Regions from separate parts of the Gordonia sp. NPDC003429 genome, predicted to be linked through region 1. Evidence: riboswitches for the same ligand, from Rfam matches in the RefSeq annotation. Region 1 holds a riboswitch; the other holds the start of a gene.

Region 1 (7,147 bases):
CCTGTTCATCCCGGACGCCAGCGCACATCTGTCCTGCCACCTGCGTGGTGAGGTCCCCGCGGGTGACCACACCGTCGTCCTACTCGAGATCGATGCATTGCGCAGCGACCCCGACGTCGAGCCGCTGGTGTTTCACGCGAGCACCTTCCGCGCTCTCGAAGCACGCCCCGCGGCTCCTGCGGAGGCGCGATGACCGTCGTCGCACTGGGACTGCCCACGCTGCCGCGCGACACCGCCGATGTGCCCGCGTCCGGGCCGCTGCTCGACACCTACGGACGCGTGGCCACCGACCTGCGCGTCTCGGTGACCGACCGGTGCAATCTGCGCTGCACCTACTGCATGCCCGCCGACGGCCTGGACTGGCTGCCCGGCGCCGACCTGTTGACGACAGACGAGTTCATCCGGGTGATCACCGTGGCCGTGCGCGACCTCGGCGTACGACGCATCCGGTTCACCGGCGGTGAACCGCTGCTGCGGCGCGACCTGGAGGACGTGATCGCCGGCGTTGCCGCGTTGCCCCGGCGTCCCGAGATCGCGCTCACCACCAATGGCCTCGGTCTGGCTCACCGGGCACCCGGATTGGTCGCCGCCGGACTCGATCGCATCAACGTCTCGCTCGACACCGTCGACCGCGCCCGTTTCGCCGAGATCACCCGGCGCGACCGCCTGCACGACGTCGTCGACGGCCTCGCCGTGGCGCGTGCCTGCGGACTCGCGCCCATCAAGATCAACGCCGTATTGCCCGCCCGCGCCGATCTGCAGCGGTTGCCGCAGTTGCTGCGGTTCTGCCTCGAGAACGGCTATCAACTGCGGGTGATCGAACAGATGCCGCTCGACGCCGATCACCGCTGGGACCGCTCGGCGCTGGTCACCGCCGACGAGATCCTCGCGGTGCTGCGAGAAGCATTCGACCTCGCCGACGACACGCGGGCGCGCGGCAGCGCCCCGGCCGACACCTGGATCGTCCGCGGTCATACCGATCCGGCCGGCGACCCGGCCCGGGTGGGGGTCATCGCCTCGGTCACCCGACCGTTCTGCGGCGACTGCGACCGCACCCGACTCACCGCCGACGGGGCGCTGCGCAACTGCCTGTTCGCCGACACCGAGACGTCGCTGATGGACGCTCTGCGCGGCGGTGGGGACGACGGTGAGATCGCCCGTCTGTGGCGCGCCGACGTCTGGCGCAAGAAGGCAGGGCACGCGGTGAACTCGCGCGACTTCCGGCAGCCCGACCGCCCGATGTCGGCGATCGGTGGTTGAGGCGCCGATGGTTCTCACCGTGCGTTACTTCGCCGCCGCGCGGGCGGCGGCAGGCACCGACGGCGTCGTGCTCGATGTCGACGACACCGTGACCCTGGGCGAACTCGAGACCCTGCTCGGCGAGCGGCATCCCCGACTCGCCCCGGTCCTGGCCCGCTGCTCGTATCTGCGTGACGCGGCTGCCTTCTGCGACCGCGACCGGCGGCTGGGCGCTTGTTCCACGCTGGACGTGTTGCCCCCGTTCGCCGGTGGTTGACATCACGTTTGCTGTGTGACCTTAATCACATAACAGGTCGATAACAGGACGGCCACAAACCGACCATCACGGGCGTGAGCAGCAAAGACGCCGACATTGGGTCGAAAGGCCCACTGTCGGCACGGAAATAGGGTTGCGCGAGGGCGTGATTCGGCGGGCGAGACGTCGTACCGTACTACTCGACCGCCTCCGGGAGGTCACAGGACAGCAAACAAGAACCCAGCATTTCGCCGATCGCGCCGAGCCTCGTTCCATCGGTGGAATGACAAGCAACATCTAGGAACGAGGACGGGGGACCCAACTCTCCCCCAGAGAACCGGGCATCGACACCGATGTCCTCGGGGTTAAGTCCACCGGCCGCACGGCCACGGACCGGGCACCTCTCGCCCGAACCCGACAGCTGACTTCGTAGGCGCGTGGAGAGAGGAAAGACAACTCATGGCCGGACGTCATCGCAAGCCGACGACCAACACGACCACCAAGACCTTCGCCAAGGTCGCCCTCACCGGCGCAGTCCTCGGCGGCGGCGCAGCCCTGATGGGCACCGGTTCCGCACACGCCGCATCCGACTCCGAATGGGATCAGGTCGCGCAGTGCGAGTCCGGTGGCAACTGGGCGATCAACACCGGCAACGGCTACCAGGGTGGACTGCAGTTCAGCCCGAGCACCTGGGCCGCCAACGGCGGCACCCAGTACGCCCCGTCGGCCGACCAGGCCACCAAGGAGCAGCAGATCGCGGTGGCCGAGAACGTGCTGGCCACGCAGGGCAAGGGCGCCTGGCCGGTGTGCGGCACCGGATTGTCCGGCTCCACCCCCCGCACCGCGCCCACCGACTCCCCGAAGACGCTGAAGGCCCCCGAGGCCCCGAAGCCGCCGAAGGTCGAGGAGCAGCCGCAGACGCCGCTGGAGAAGACCCCGGAGGCCAAGAACACCGGTGATGTGGAGAAGCAGGTCGACGGCGCGCTCGACGAGGCCAACGTCAGCCCCGAGGTCAAGAACCTGTGGAAGGCGGCCAAGGACAGCGGTTACGAGCTCACCCCGGACCAGCTGAAGCTCTACAACCAGAACAAGGGCCTGATCCCGCTCCCCTGAGCGGTGTCACCAACGCTCCGGCCGGCCTGACCCGGTCCCGGGCCCCAGACGAAGGGCCCCGCACGATGTTCATCCGTGCGGGGCCCTTTTCCAATTCTCTTGTCGGCTCCGGTGAGGGTGCTGCCGGGGACGCGTCGTCAGGCCGATCCCACCCACTCGTCGGTGCCGTCGGCGAAGTACTGGTGCTTCCATACCGGTAGGCGCGCCTTGACCTCGTCGACGAGCCGCATGCACAGTCCGAACGCCTCGCCGCGGTGATCGGCCGCCACGGCGACGACGAAGGCGATGTCGCCCACCTGCAGGTCGCCGACCCGGTGCGACACCGCGACGGCCCGCACGCCTGCGACGCCGTCGATCACCTCGGCCACCACCTCCGCCAGTACCGCGGGCGCCGTCGGATGCGACGAATAGGACAGCATCGTGACCGCGGCCTCGTGCCCCCCGTCGTGATTGCGCACCGCGCCCGCGAACCCGACGATCGCGCCCGCGCTGCCGCCGGACGCACGCGTCACCAGCGCTTCGTGGGTGGCCAGATCGATCGGGTGCGGCGACAGATGGGCGCCCGCGATGACGGCATCGGAGTCCGAGCTCATACCGACCGGTCTACCGGAAACCACGTCAGTGGTCCCCGCCACGGATCTGGTCGAGCGCGTGGTCGAGGACGCCGTCGAGCACCGTGAGCCCGTCGCGGACCCCGCCGGTGGAGCCGGGCAGGTTGATCACCAGCGTCGTGCCGGCCACCCCGGCGATTCCCCGGGAGAGGACAGCGGTGGGCACCTGTGGCAGCCCCGCGCCGCGGATCGCGTCGGCGAGTCCGGGGATCTCGACGTCGAGCACCGCACGGGTCTGCTCCGGGGTCCGGTCGGTCGGTGCGAGCCCGGTGCCGCCGGTGGTGATCACCACGTCGTCGCCCGCGTAGACCCCGGCGCGGATCGCGGCGCCCACCGGCTCGCCGTCGGCGACAACATCGACCTCGTCAACCGAGAACCCGTGCGCCACAAGCCATTCGGCGATAACCGGCCCGCTGCGGTCGACGTAGACGCCCCTGCTGGCCCGGGTCGAGGCCACCACCACCCGCGCCACCCGTGGCCGATCGGTCATGCCTGCTCGCCGATCTCGTCGTCGCGATGCCATGGACCCGAACGGCCGCCGCTTTTCTCCAGCAGGCGGACGTCGTCGAGCCGGCCGGTGCGGTCGACGGCTTTGGTCATGTCGTGCAGGGTGAGGCCGGCGACGGCCACGGCGGTGAGCGCCTCCATCTCGACGCCGGTGGGGCCTGCCGTTTCCACCGCGACGGTGATGTCGATGTGCCCGTCGCCCACGACGAAGTCGACGTCGACCGCGCTGAGCGCGAGCTGATGGCAGAGCGGGATGAGCGAATCCGTGCGCTTTGCGGCCATGATGCCGGCGATGCGCGCGGTGGCGAGCACGTCACCCTTGGGCAGCGCCGCATCGCGCAGCAGGTCGATCACCTGTGTCGAGGTGTGAAAGGTGCCGGCGGCCACGGCTCGGCGACGTGTGGTGGGCTTGTCGCCCACATCCACCATGCGGGCCCGGCCGGACCCGTCGAGGTGCGAGAAACCCGAACCGGTCAGCGGTTGACTTCCGTCTTCGGCTGCACGTAGGGAACCTTGTCGGCGGGCAGGGGGAACTCCACGTCGCCGAAGGGCGACAGTGCACCGGCAATGTCGGTAGCGAACTCCGACACCACGTGCTCGGGGACCGAACCGTCCTCGTCGCGGGGCCAACCGTTGTCGACGTAGTGCTCTTTCTTCTCAGCCACGCGAACATTGTGCCATGGGCGGGAGTCGAGCACCGTGTTTGGCGTCACCTGTCCTGTCGTCACCTTCGGTGGCGTGCACGCGGTCGGCGGCGCCCCGGATGCACACCCGGGACCACTAGACTTGATCGAATGAGTTCGGATGACCAGCCGCTCGGCCTGGCCGACGATCTGGCCGCCCGCTCCGACGACGCCCTGGCGGATCTGCTCGCGCAGCGACCCGATCTGGCGTCGCCACCCCCGCAGGGCACCGCGGTGCTGGCACAGCGCGCCCTCACCGCGGCGTCGATGACTCTGGCCGGCGAGGGACTCGACCTGCTGACTCTGGCCGTTGTCGAGCAGGTGATGGCGGTGGCCGGCGCAGCGGGTCGCGGGCCGCTGCCCGCGTCCACGACCGCGGCGGACATCGTCGACGCACTCTCGGATCGGGCCGACGCCGCCGAGATCACCGACCGCATCGAACTGCTGCTGGCCCGCGCGCTGCTCTGGGGCGAGCACGCGGCGCTGGTGTGGGGTGCGCACCTCGGGGCGACGCTCCCGTGGAAGGCGTTGCACCTGACCGGACCGCTGGCACACACCTCCCCGGCGGAGCTACGCGCCCTGATCGACAGCGTCGACGACCGGCAGCGCGAGTTGCTGACCACCCTGGCGGGCGGTCCGGCACTCGGACGCAGCCGCGACGCCGCGCCCGGCGCCGACCCCGACAGCCCGGTGGCCCGGCTGATCGCACGCGGCCTACTCGCCCGCATCGACGACCAGACCGTGGAGTTACCGCCCATGGTCGGTCGGCTGCTGCGCGAGGAACCCCCGTTGCGCACCGACGAGCTGTCGCGGCCCCCGTTGGTCGACGAGACCGTGTCGCGCCGGTTCTCCGCACGCGAGGTCGACGAGGCCGCGGGCGGCGAAGCCCTCGAGGCGATCCGGCACGCGACGTCGATCCTCGGGGCGTTGGCCGCCACTCCTGCCGCGGTGCTCCGCTCCGGTGCGCTCGGGGTGCGCGAGCTGCGGCGCCTGACCAAAGTGACCGGCCTGGATCAGAAGCGGCTGGCGTTCCTCATCGAGATCCTCGGACACGCACGGCTCATCGACATCGGCTTCCCCGAACCGCCGCCGCCCGGCGACCGCGGGGAACAGGCGTTCGCGCCGACGAACGCCGCCGACGCGTGGCTGCACTCCGCTCCGGAACGACAGTGGGCCACGCTGCTCGACGCCTGGCTCACCATGCCGCGCCGCGCCTGGCAGGTCGGCGAACCCGACCGCGACGGGAACGCGTATCCGGCGCTGTCGTCGGAACTCTACGACGCCACCGCCGCCGGCCAGCGCCACCTCGTGCTGGCCACCCTCGCCGGTTCGGCTCCCGCTGCGCCGTTCTCGATCGCCACCGTGAGCGCGCTGCTCGCATGGCTTCACCCGCATCAGATGCGTCGGCTCACCACCCACCTCATCGACGAGACACTCTCGGAGGCAAGGCATCTCGGGGTTGTGGCGCATCACTGCCTGACGTCGGTGGGCCGGCTCGCGTCCGAACACACCGAGGCCGAGGGCGACTCGGCGCTCGTCGCGGCGATGCGCAAGGCCCTGCCCGAGCCGGTGGATCATTTCCTCACCCAGGCCGATCTCACCCTGACGGTGCCCGGGCCCATGGCGGCCGATCTGGCCGAGCAGGTCGAATTGGTGGCCGACCTCGAGTCCGGTGGCGCGGCCTCGGTGTACCGGGTGTCGGAGTCGAGCGTGCGCCGGGCGCTCGACGCGGGGCGCACCAGCAGCGAACTGTTGACCCTGTTCACCACCCGTTCGCGCACCCCGGTGCCGCAGTCGCTGACCTATCTCGTCGAGGATGTCGCGCGGAGGCACGGGCAACTGCGGGTCGGTATCGCGTCGTCGTTCATCCGCTGCGAAGACCCCACCATGCTCGCCGCGGTCCTGCGCAGCGATGCGGCCGACCACCTCGCGCTGCGCGCCCTGGCACCCACCGTGGCGGTGTCGCCGTCGGAGGTCCGTGACGTGATCGACCGTCTGCGCGAGGCGGGTTTTGCCCCCGCCGGGGAGGATTCGTCGGGCGCCCTGGTGGATCTGCGCGACCGCGGGAGTCGGGTGAGTGCCGCGCGTGGTCGGCGACATCCGGTGCCGCGGCGGAGCGCACCGACCGCCGAACAGCTGCGATCGGTGGTGTCGCGCATGCGATCCCACGACCGCGCCACCCGCGCGGCACCCACCGCGGGCACTCGGTCCGCACCGGTCCGCGCGGTCGGCGGTGGCGAATCGGCCACCGCGCTGATCCAGTTGGCGCTGCGGGCGAATCGTCGACTGCGCATCGGATACGTCGACGCGCACGGTTCGGCCAGTCGGCATGTGGTGACCCCGCGGATCCTGGGTGCCGGGCAGTTGGTCGGCGTCGAGGACGGCGGCGACGACGAACAGCGCTTCACGCTGCATCGGATCACCAGCGTCGAGTTGCTCGACACCTGATCACGGTTCACCGGTGTCCACCGCTCCCGAGGTTCACACCGCGACAGCGGTGTCGACCTCGGCCTCGTGGGCACCGATCGGCCGCTTCACATTGATCAGGGACCCGGCGACCACCGCCACACCGGCGAGAATCGCCGCCGCAACGTAAAAGCCGACGCTCTGCCCGTGCACCATCGCCTCCGCCTGCAGCGCTTGTGCTTGCGCGGGACCGTGGACCGACGCCAGGTGCGCGGTCACGTACGAGGCCGCCGCGGTGGCGGCAATCGTGTTGAGCAGCGCGGTACCGATGG
Region 2 (7,147 bases), on a different contig from region 1:
CACCTTCCTGCACCGTTTCCGGTGCACCTCCGGACCTACCCGCAACCACCGGCACACCCGACGCGGATGCCTCCAGGTAAACGATCCCGAATCCCTCCACGTCGAGTCCGCCGCCCCGGGTGCGCGACGGCATCGCGAAAACGTCACCGACGTTGTGATAACTCGGGAGCTCTTCGGCGGGAACCGAACCCGTGAAGATCACGTGCTCGGCAACTCCTTCGTCGGCGGCGAGCTGATGGAGCTTCTTCGCATACGGTCCGCCGCCGACGATGACCAGCGCCGCGTCGGGGATCTCGCGCCGGATCAGCGGGAGCGCGCGGATCAACATGTCCTGCCCTTTGCGCGGCACCAGCCGCGACACGCACGCGATGGTCGGCCGATCCCCCAGCCCCAACTGCTCGCGCACTCTCGCGCGCGCCGCGGCGTCGGGAACGAACCGTCGGGTGTCGACGCCCGGTGGCAGATACTCCAACGCAGCGTCACGACCGAATGCCGAGGCGAACCGGCCGCGCGTGTACTTGCTGACGTAGGTGATGGCATCGGTGTGGTTGCCGATGTAACGCAAGACATTTCGGGCCACCGGCAACATCGACCAGCCCACCTCGTGTCCGTGCGTGCTGGCGATGACGCGGTGGGCACCCGCGCGGCGTAGGTGCGGTGCCAGCACGGCCAGTGGTGCCGCCGCACCGAACCACACGGTGTCGATCTTCTCGGCGCGAACGATCTCGGCCGCACGACGGGCCACGAACGGAGTGGGCAGCATCAGGGTGGTCGGGTGCCGATACACCCGGTAGGGAACGTGCGCGTCGAACTCGACGTGACTCCGCCCGCGCCAGCGCGGCGCATACACCACGATGTCGTCGGCGGGCAGCAACTCGACCAGGTTCTGCAGATACTCCTGGATGCCGCCGGCACGCGGCGGAAAGTCGTTGGTCACCAATAGGGTTCGATGCACTTATCTCCTCATCCGGGCACTTGTTCGGTGAGCCACCGCTGCCAGGACGCCACAAGTTGCGCACGCGTGACGCCCAGCGCCGTCGAGATGGCGACGTCCTGACGGGCGACAACACCCGAGGCGGCGACCCCGCGGTAGAGCGCCTTCAGTCGGACCTCACCGTATCGGTCGGCGACGAAAGCGGCCAGCGACCACGCGGACTGGTAGGCCAGGGCCGATTCCGGTCCCGACACCGCGAACTGCTCATTCGTCGGCAACTGCCGCGGTGGACCGCCCGCGCGTACCGCGGCGGCCAGATCGGGCGCGGCATCCTCGAGCCGAACGTAGGTGCCCTTGCGGCCCACGTACTCCGCGAGACCCTCCGTCATCCACATCGGCGCATCCGCCGCTGTGACCGTACGAGTCGCGACATGTGTCAGCTCGTGGCGCACCACCACACCGAGCACCGGCGACGCCAGGTCCCGCGCAGACGGCGTCAGCACGATCCGCTGACCCGACGCCACGCCTCGGTCGACGGTGCCGAATGTGGTGGCCGCAGCGGCCGCTTGCGTATCGGTCGTACTGCTGCCGGCCACACCGAACTCGGCGGGCTCTGCGGTGGCCACCACCACCGCACGGCGTGGCCACTCGGTGCCCCAGAAGGCGGTCACGGCCGACACCGCGCCCGGGAGTAGGCCGCGGACACGTGTGACGGTCTGCGCCGTCCCCGGATACGACGCCACCACCGACACCCCGCCGCCGGTCAACACGTCGGTGGCGGCGAGCCCGGGCAGCTCCCAGAGCTGCGGATCGGGCACCGGTTCGCTCAGCAGGCGCTGATCGCCGACAAGTCGCCAGGTGTCACCCTCCCCGCTGTCGTAACGAGCGACGATCAGTTGGGTGTCGACGACCACGTCCGGCTCGTCGACACCCGGAAGCGCCGCCCCGCCGAGGGCGTAGTGCAACTCCACCGGCGCCACCCACGTATCGGTACTGCCCGCCGCATCCAGCCGACCGGCCACCTCCGGCGGCACCTGGATCTCGGCCTCTTCCGTGGGCGCGAGCCGGTAGGCGAAGTCGCGCAGCTTCAATGCCCCGCCCCGCGCATCGGCGCTACTCGCGGACGACGACGAGGACGTGCTGCCGCCCCGCGACGCGTCGGCCGAGAGGTTGTCGGCGGCCACCGTGAACCGCGCCACGAATGCACGATCCGCGCCCGCGTCGAACAGGGCACGCAGTGCCGCCTGATCGCCGGATCGGATGTCGCGGGTCAGGTCGTCGAGCAGCCGTTGCACACCCTCGGCGCGTTGTTGCAGGTAGACGTTCGGATTGGTGGTCGTGGTGGCCACCGACGTGCCCGACGTGCCCGACGTGGACGTGGGCGGAGACGAACATGAGAGGGTGCTACCGGCGACCGCAGAGCCCAGGGTCAGGCACACCAGGAATCGACCGATGCTGCGGCGTGCGGCACACACAGCGCGCGGCCGCGGGTCAGGCGTAACGGCGTGCCGCCGCGTATGGCCCGGCCTGGTCGATCGGAACCACCTTCACCGGCACCCCGAACGTGGAGGCATGGATGACGTAGCCGTCGCCGACGTACATGCCGACGTGGTGGGCGTCGGAATAGTAGATGATCAGGTCGCCGGGCTTGAGGTTGTTGCGATCGACCGGTGTACCCGAGGCCATCTGTGCCTCACTCGAGCGGGGAAGGGTTTTGCCTGCCTGCCGGTAGGCCCACACCATCAGTCCCGAGCAGTCGAAGGAATCCGGGCCCGTCGCACCCCACACGTAAGGGTCTCCGATCCGGGTGATGGCCGCCTGGACCGCCACCAGGGACGCCGCAGTGCCCTTCGGGATGAAGCGGGGGTCGAAATCGAACTTCGGTCCACGCAATTCGGCGAGTTGTTTGCCGGTCATCGTCTGATAGATCGCGCGCACCTGGACGGCCTGGAGTTGGAGATCGGCCTGCTTGGCCTGCAGGTCGCCACGAACCCGCTCGGCGGCGGAAACGGCCACCGTGGCCGCGGCAGCGGTGCGGTCGGCGTCGTTCTTGGCGACCGCGGTCTCGGCGCGGGCTCGCTTGAGCCCCTTCAGATCGGCTGCGGCGCGGCGCGAGATCATCTCGAGGCCCGACATCTGGTCGAGCAACGACTGCGGCGAGTCGCTCACCAGCACCGCGTACAACCGGTTGACGCGTGCACCCTTATAGCTCGCGCGCACGATCGTGTCGACCCGCTTCTGGTAGCGGTCGAGCGTCACGCGAGACGTGTCGAGCTTGCCCTGCGCATCGGCGGACGCCTTGCGGGCCGCGGCGACGATCCCCCGCTGCTTGTCGTACTCGATCTGCGCGTTGTGCATGGCCTCGGCCGACTTCTCGGCGTCGGTGCTGAGTTGGGTGTAGCGGGCCAATAGCTGGTCGGCGGTGCGGGTGGGTTCCGCGGTCGCGCGTGGCGCACCCGTGATCGCGCCGAGTTGGGTGACCGCGAGAAGCGCAACGAGGAGCGCGATGACGAACATCGCAGGTCGCATCCGCGTCGACGCGGCCGAACCCGACCCGAAAGGTACCGAAACCACGGTGTTCCTACTCCTAACCGCTTTCGGTCGCCGGACCCGCGGTGTGCCGCGGCAGTGCCGACCACCCTACGGGGGTGGGCACGTCCGGTGACCGGTTCGGGCGGATCACGCGTGTGTGCGCGACCCGCCCGACCTCATACTCTGCTGGCTTCGCGACGCTCAGTAACGCCGGATTCCGGTGAGCTCCCAGTTCTTGACCACATCTTTCTTGACGGGCACACCGTAGGTGGAGGCGTGGATGAACTGCCCGTTGCCGATGTAGAGGCCCGCGTGGCTTCCGCCATTGAAGATGAGCACGTCGCCGGGCTGCGCATCGGCGAGTGTCACCGCGCGTCCGCCGCCGAGCTGACCGTAGCTGTCGCGCGGAATGGTGCGTCCGGCCTGCTTGTAGGACCAGTAGACGAGTCCAGAGCAGTCGAAGGCATTCGGACCGGCCGACCCGTAGGAGTAAGGAGCACCGATCTTGCTCTCCGCCGCCTTCACTGCCTTCTGGCCTGCGGTGAGCACGGGGGCCAGCAGCGACGGGCCGCCCTTGGGCTTGAACTGCTGCGGTACCTGGCCGTCGCTGATGCCCGGGACGCTGAACTTGCCGAGGTTGGGGATCTCGACGGTGGCAGCGGGCGCGGGCTTGGCAACCGGCTTCGCGGCGGGCTGGAACTGCTGTGGGATCTGCTTGGTGTCGACACCGGGCAGCTCGAAATTCCCGAGATTGGGCACGTGGACCGGGGCGGCCAGGGCCGGACCTGCGGCGGCGGCGGCGAGCGAACCGAGCGTGATCGATCCGGCGATCACCGCCTTCTTGGCAACCTTGCCGCGGTCGGGCTGTTCCAAACGATGTTTGGCCACGAAGCGTGTTCTCCTTTGTCTTCTCCCTCGACCGCCGACCGGGTTAGCTGTCGGATTCGGGCCGGAAGAAATGGCCCTACGCGCGTCGTTGCAGGTGCAAACACCCGCATGGAGAGCGCGACTCACCCCGATTCGGATTGCGCCGAAAAAGTGTGGTTCCCCGGTTCGCCGTTGCCATTTGGGCTTCGGCGATTGAGCGGTGACCGTTGCGAACCACTCCTGTTGGAGCGGGACGCTCCGCAAAGGTCTCGGAAAGGTTACGAAATCGGATGCGTGTCTGTCCACTAGGGGACACGATCCGAAAAAACCGTGTCGCGTCAGCTCACCCGCAACGCACGCGGACCGAGTCGCCCGGCGGTGTTCTGACCTGTGCGGATACCACTTCTTGCGGATCGTGCAGCAGAACTCGACGCCATTGCAGACGCGGCGAACACATCGATCGCCGCGAGTATTTCGGCGTCGGGGTCGGCGGGGGCGGCCACCTCGGTCACGACCCCGTCCCTGGGTGCGTTTTCGCAGTTGGGACCGGTAAAGAGCACGTTCATCATGCAGCCCGCACAGGCCTTGTGACGACCGGGACAAGTCGTGCAGTCGATGTGCAACATGTGATCTCCATCTCATTTGTGGTCGGCCGTCGGGTCGGAGTGTTTCCTCGCGTCGTATCGGGCGGCTTCCCCTACTCGTCCGAGGCGACTTCTGGTCCGGAGACGACTCAGTTCGGTCGATCTGCGTTCGAGACGCACACTAGGCACCGGCACCGACAAAACCGTTACGCGCCGAGTGAGGCCCACAACGACGGCACCGGCCGTAACCGCCGGAACCATCCGTCACGGGCGTCGCTCGACAGAACTGTCGTCCCATCGAACTAACGTTCGCGGTGTGACAGTCTCGGGCCATCAACTCTCCTTCACCGATCTCGCCGACGATGGCGTCGCCGACGACTTCTCCGACCGCTCCCTGTTCGAGACAACACTGGTCGTCGTCGACCTCGAGACCACCGGCGGCAGCGCAACCGATGATCGGATCACCGAGATCGGCGCGGTCAAGATCCGTGGGGGTGAGGTGATCGGCGAATTCGCCACGCTCGTCGACCCGGAGCGGTCGATCCCCCCGCAGATCGTGTCGCTCACCGGCATCACCGAGGCCATGGTGTTCGCGGCCCCGCCGATCGCGCAGGTGCTGCCCTCGTTCATCGAGTTCGCGCGCGGCTCGATCCTGGTGGCCCACAACGCGCGATTCGACATGACCTTCTTGCGCCAGAACGCGCTGCGGCTCCATCTGGACTGGCCGTTCACCGCCACGCTGTGCACGGTGACGATGGCGCGACGCATCCTGTCGCGCGAGGAGGCACCAACGGTGCGGCTGTCGGCGCTCGCCGACCTCTTCGACGTCTCCGTGCGCCCCACCCACCGCGCACTCGATGATGCGCGTGCCACCGTCGAGGTGTTCCACCACCTGCTCGAGCGGGTGGGCAATCAGGGAATCCAGAGTTATCGCGAACTCACGCGCTATCTGCCCCGGACCGACCCACGCCTGCGTGCCAAACGTCACCTCGCCGATCACCTGCCCGCCCGGCCCGGTGTCTACCTGTTCCGGGGGCCGTCCGGCGAGGTTCTCTACGTCGGCACCGCCACCGATCTGCGGCGCCGAGTGCGCAGCTATTTCACCGGGGCCGACCCACGCCGACGCATCGGCGAGATGGTGATGCTCGCCACCGGCGTCGACTACGTCGAATGCGCCCACGCGCTGGAGGCCGGTGTGCGTGAGCTGCGGCTGCTCTCCGCCCACGCCCCCGCCTACAACAAGCGGTCCACCCAGCCCTGCCGGGGCTGGTGGGTGACGGTGAGCGCCGAACGGTTCCCCCGGCTGCGCGTCACCCGCTCCCCCGGCGACGTCAGTCTCGGGCCGGTGCCCAACCGCACCACCGCCACGGCCATCGCCGACACCATCTCCCGCGCAGCGGGTCTGCGGACCTGCACCACCCGACTCTCCGGTTCGGCGACGCATCATTGGTGTCGCACACCCGAGGACGGCGGATCACCGGTCGGCGGTTGCGCGGCCGCCGACACCCGTCCCCAGACCGTGCCCGACTACCTGCCACGCGTCACCGCCACCGTCGACCTCCTCACCGGGCAGCGCGACGACCTGCTCGACACGCTCACCGGTCGCCTCGAACGGCTCTCCGCGGCGCACATGTTCGAGACCGCGGCCCGCCACCGCGACCGGGTGGCGGCAACGATCGACAACCTTGCCCGCTGCCAACGCCTGACCGCCTTGTGCTCGATCGCGCAGCTGGTGGTGGCCCGCGGCAACGACTCGGGAGGATGGGAGATCGCGGTGATCCGCCACGGCCGCCTGGCCGCGGCCGGTGTCGCTGCCCGCGGTGTGGCGCCGATGCCCGTCGTCGACATCCTGGTGGCGTCCGCGGAAACCGTGGTTGCCGCCGACGCCGGTCCGCTGCTGGGCGCGCCCGCCGAGGAGGCCGCGCTCCTCTACCGGTGGGTGACCGACACCGGGTCGCGGATCGTGTCGGCCACCGACGCGTTCGCGCTACCCGCCCGCTCCGCACAGCGCAGACTCGAGTGGTCGCAGACGGCCCGGGAGGCCCGTGAGTCGCGAACCGCGGTGCCCGCCCGCCCACTAGGCTTGCGGCCATGATCACCGCCATCGTCCTGATCGACGCCGACGTCCATCAGATCCCGGAAACCGCGCAGGCCGTCGCCGACATTCCCGGTGTCGAAGAGGTGTATTCGTGCGCCGGCGACGTCGACCTGATCGCGAAGATCCGGGTGC

Evidence for each region. A riboswitch is a leader RNA that binds a small molecule or an ion and turns the genes downstream of it on or off. The one in region 1 is predicted to bind cyclic di-AMP.
Region 2: it holds a riboswitch for cyclic di-AMP, as region 1 does, so the genes downstream of both, ACWDSI_RS11650 (C40 family peptidase) here and ACWDSI_RS00430 (transglycosylase family protein) in region 1, are expected to answer to the same signal.

The regions. Positions count from the first base shown of each region.
Region 1 covers NZ_JBSFQF010000001.1:82,448-89,594, reverse strand. The annotation lists gene ACWDSI_RS00445 (flavin reductase family protein) at 1-193, shown strand, start outside; gene moaA (GTP 3',8-cyclase MoaA) at 190-1,260, shown strand; gene ACWDSI_RS00435 (MoaD/ThiS family protein) at 1,268-1,516, shown strand; cyclic di-AMP (ydaO/yuaA leader) riboswitch at 1,775-1,947, shown strand; gene ACWDSI_RS00430 (transglycosylase family protein) at 1,955-2,608, shown strand; gene ACWDSI_RS00425 (molybdenum cofactor biosynthesis protein MoaE) at 2,746-3,201, opposite strand; gene ACWDSI_RS00420 (MogA/MoaB family molybdenum cofactor biosynthesis protein) at 3,227-3,709, opposite strand; gene moaC (cyclic pyranopterin monophosphate synthase MoaC) at 3,706-4,203, opposite strand; gene ACWDSI_RS00410 (hypothetical protein) at 4,200-4,391, opposite strand; gene ACWDSI_RS00405 (helicase-associated domain-containing protein) at 4,521-6,857, shown strand; gene ACWDSI_RS00400 (MFS transporter) at 6,891-7,147, opposite strand, start outside.
Region 2 covers NZ_JBSFQF010000008.1:64,437-71,583, reverse strand. The annotation lists gene ACWDSI_RS11665 (glycosyltransferase family 4 protein) at 1-955, opposite strand, end outside; gene ACWDSI_RS11660 (hypothetical protein) at 964-2,283, opposite strand; gene ACWDSI_RS11655 (NlpC/P60 family protein) at 2,426-3,451, opposite strand; gene ACWDSI_RS11650 (C40 family peptidase) at 3,668-4,354, opposite strand; cyclic di-AMP (ydaO/yuaA leader) riboswitch at 4,372-4,555, opposite strand; gene ACWDSI_RS11645 (hypothetical protein) at 4,672-4,845, opposite strand; gene ACWDSI_RS11640 (DEDD exonuclease domain-containing protein) at 5,234-7,012, shown strand; gene ACWDSI_RS11635 (Lrp/AsnC family transcriptional regulator) at 7,009-7,147, shown strand, end outside.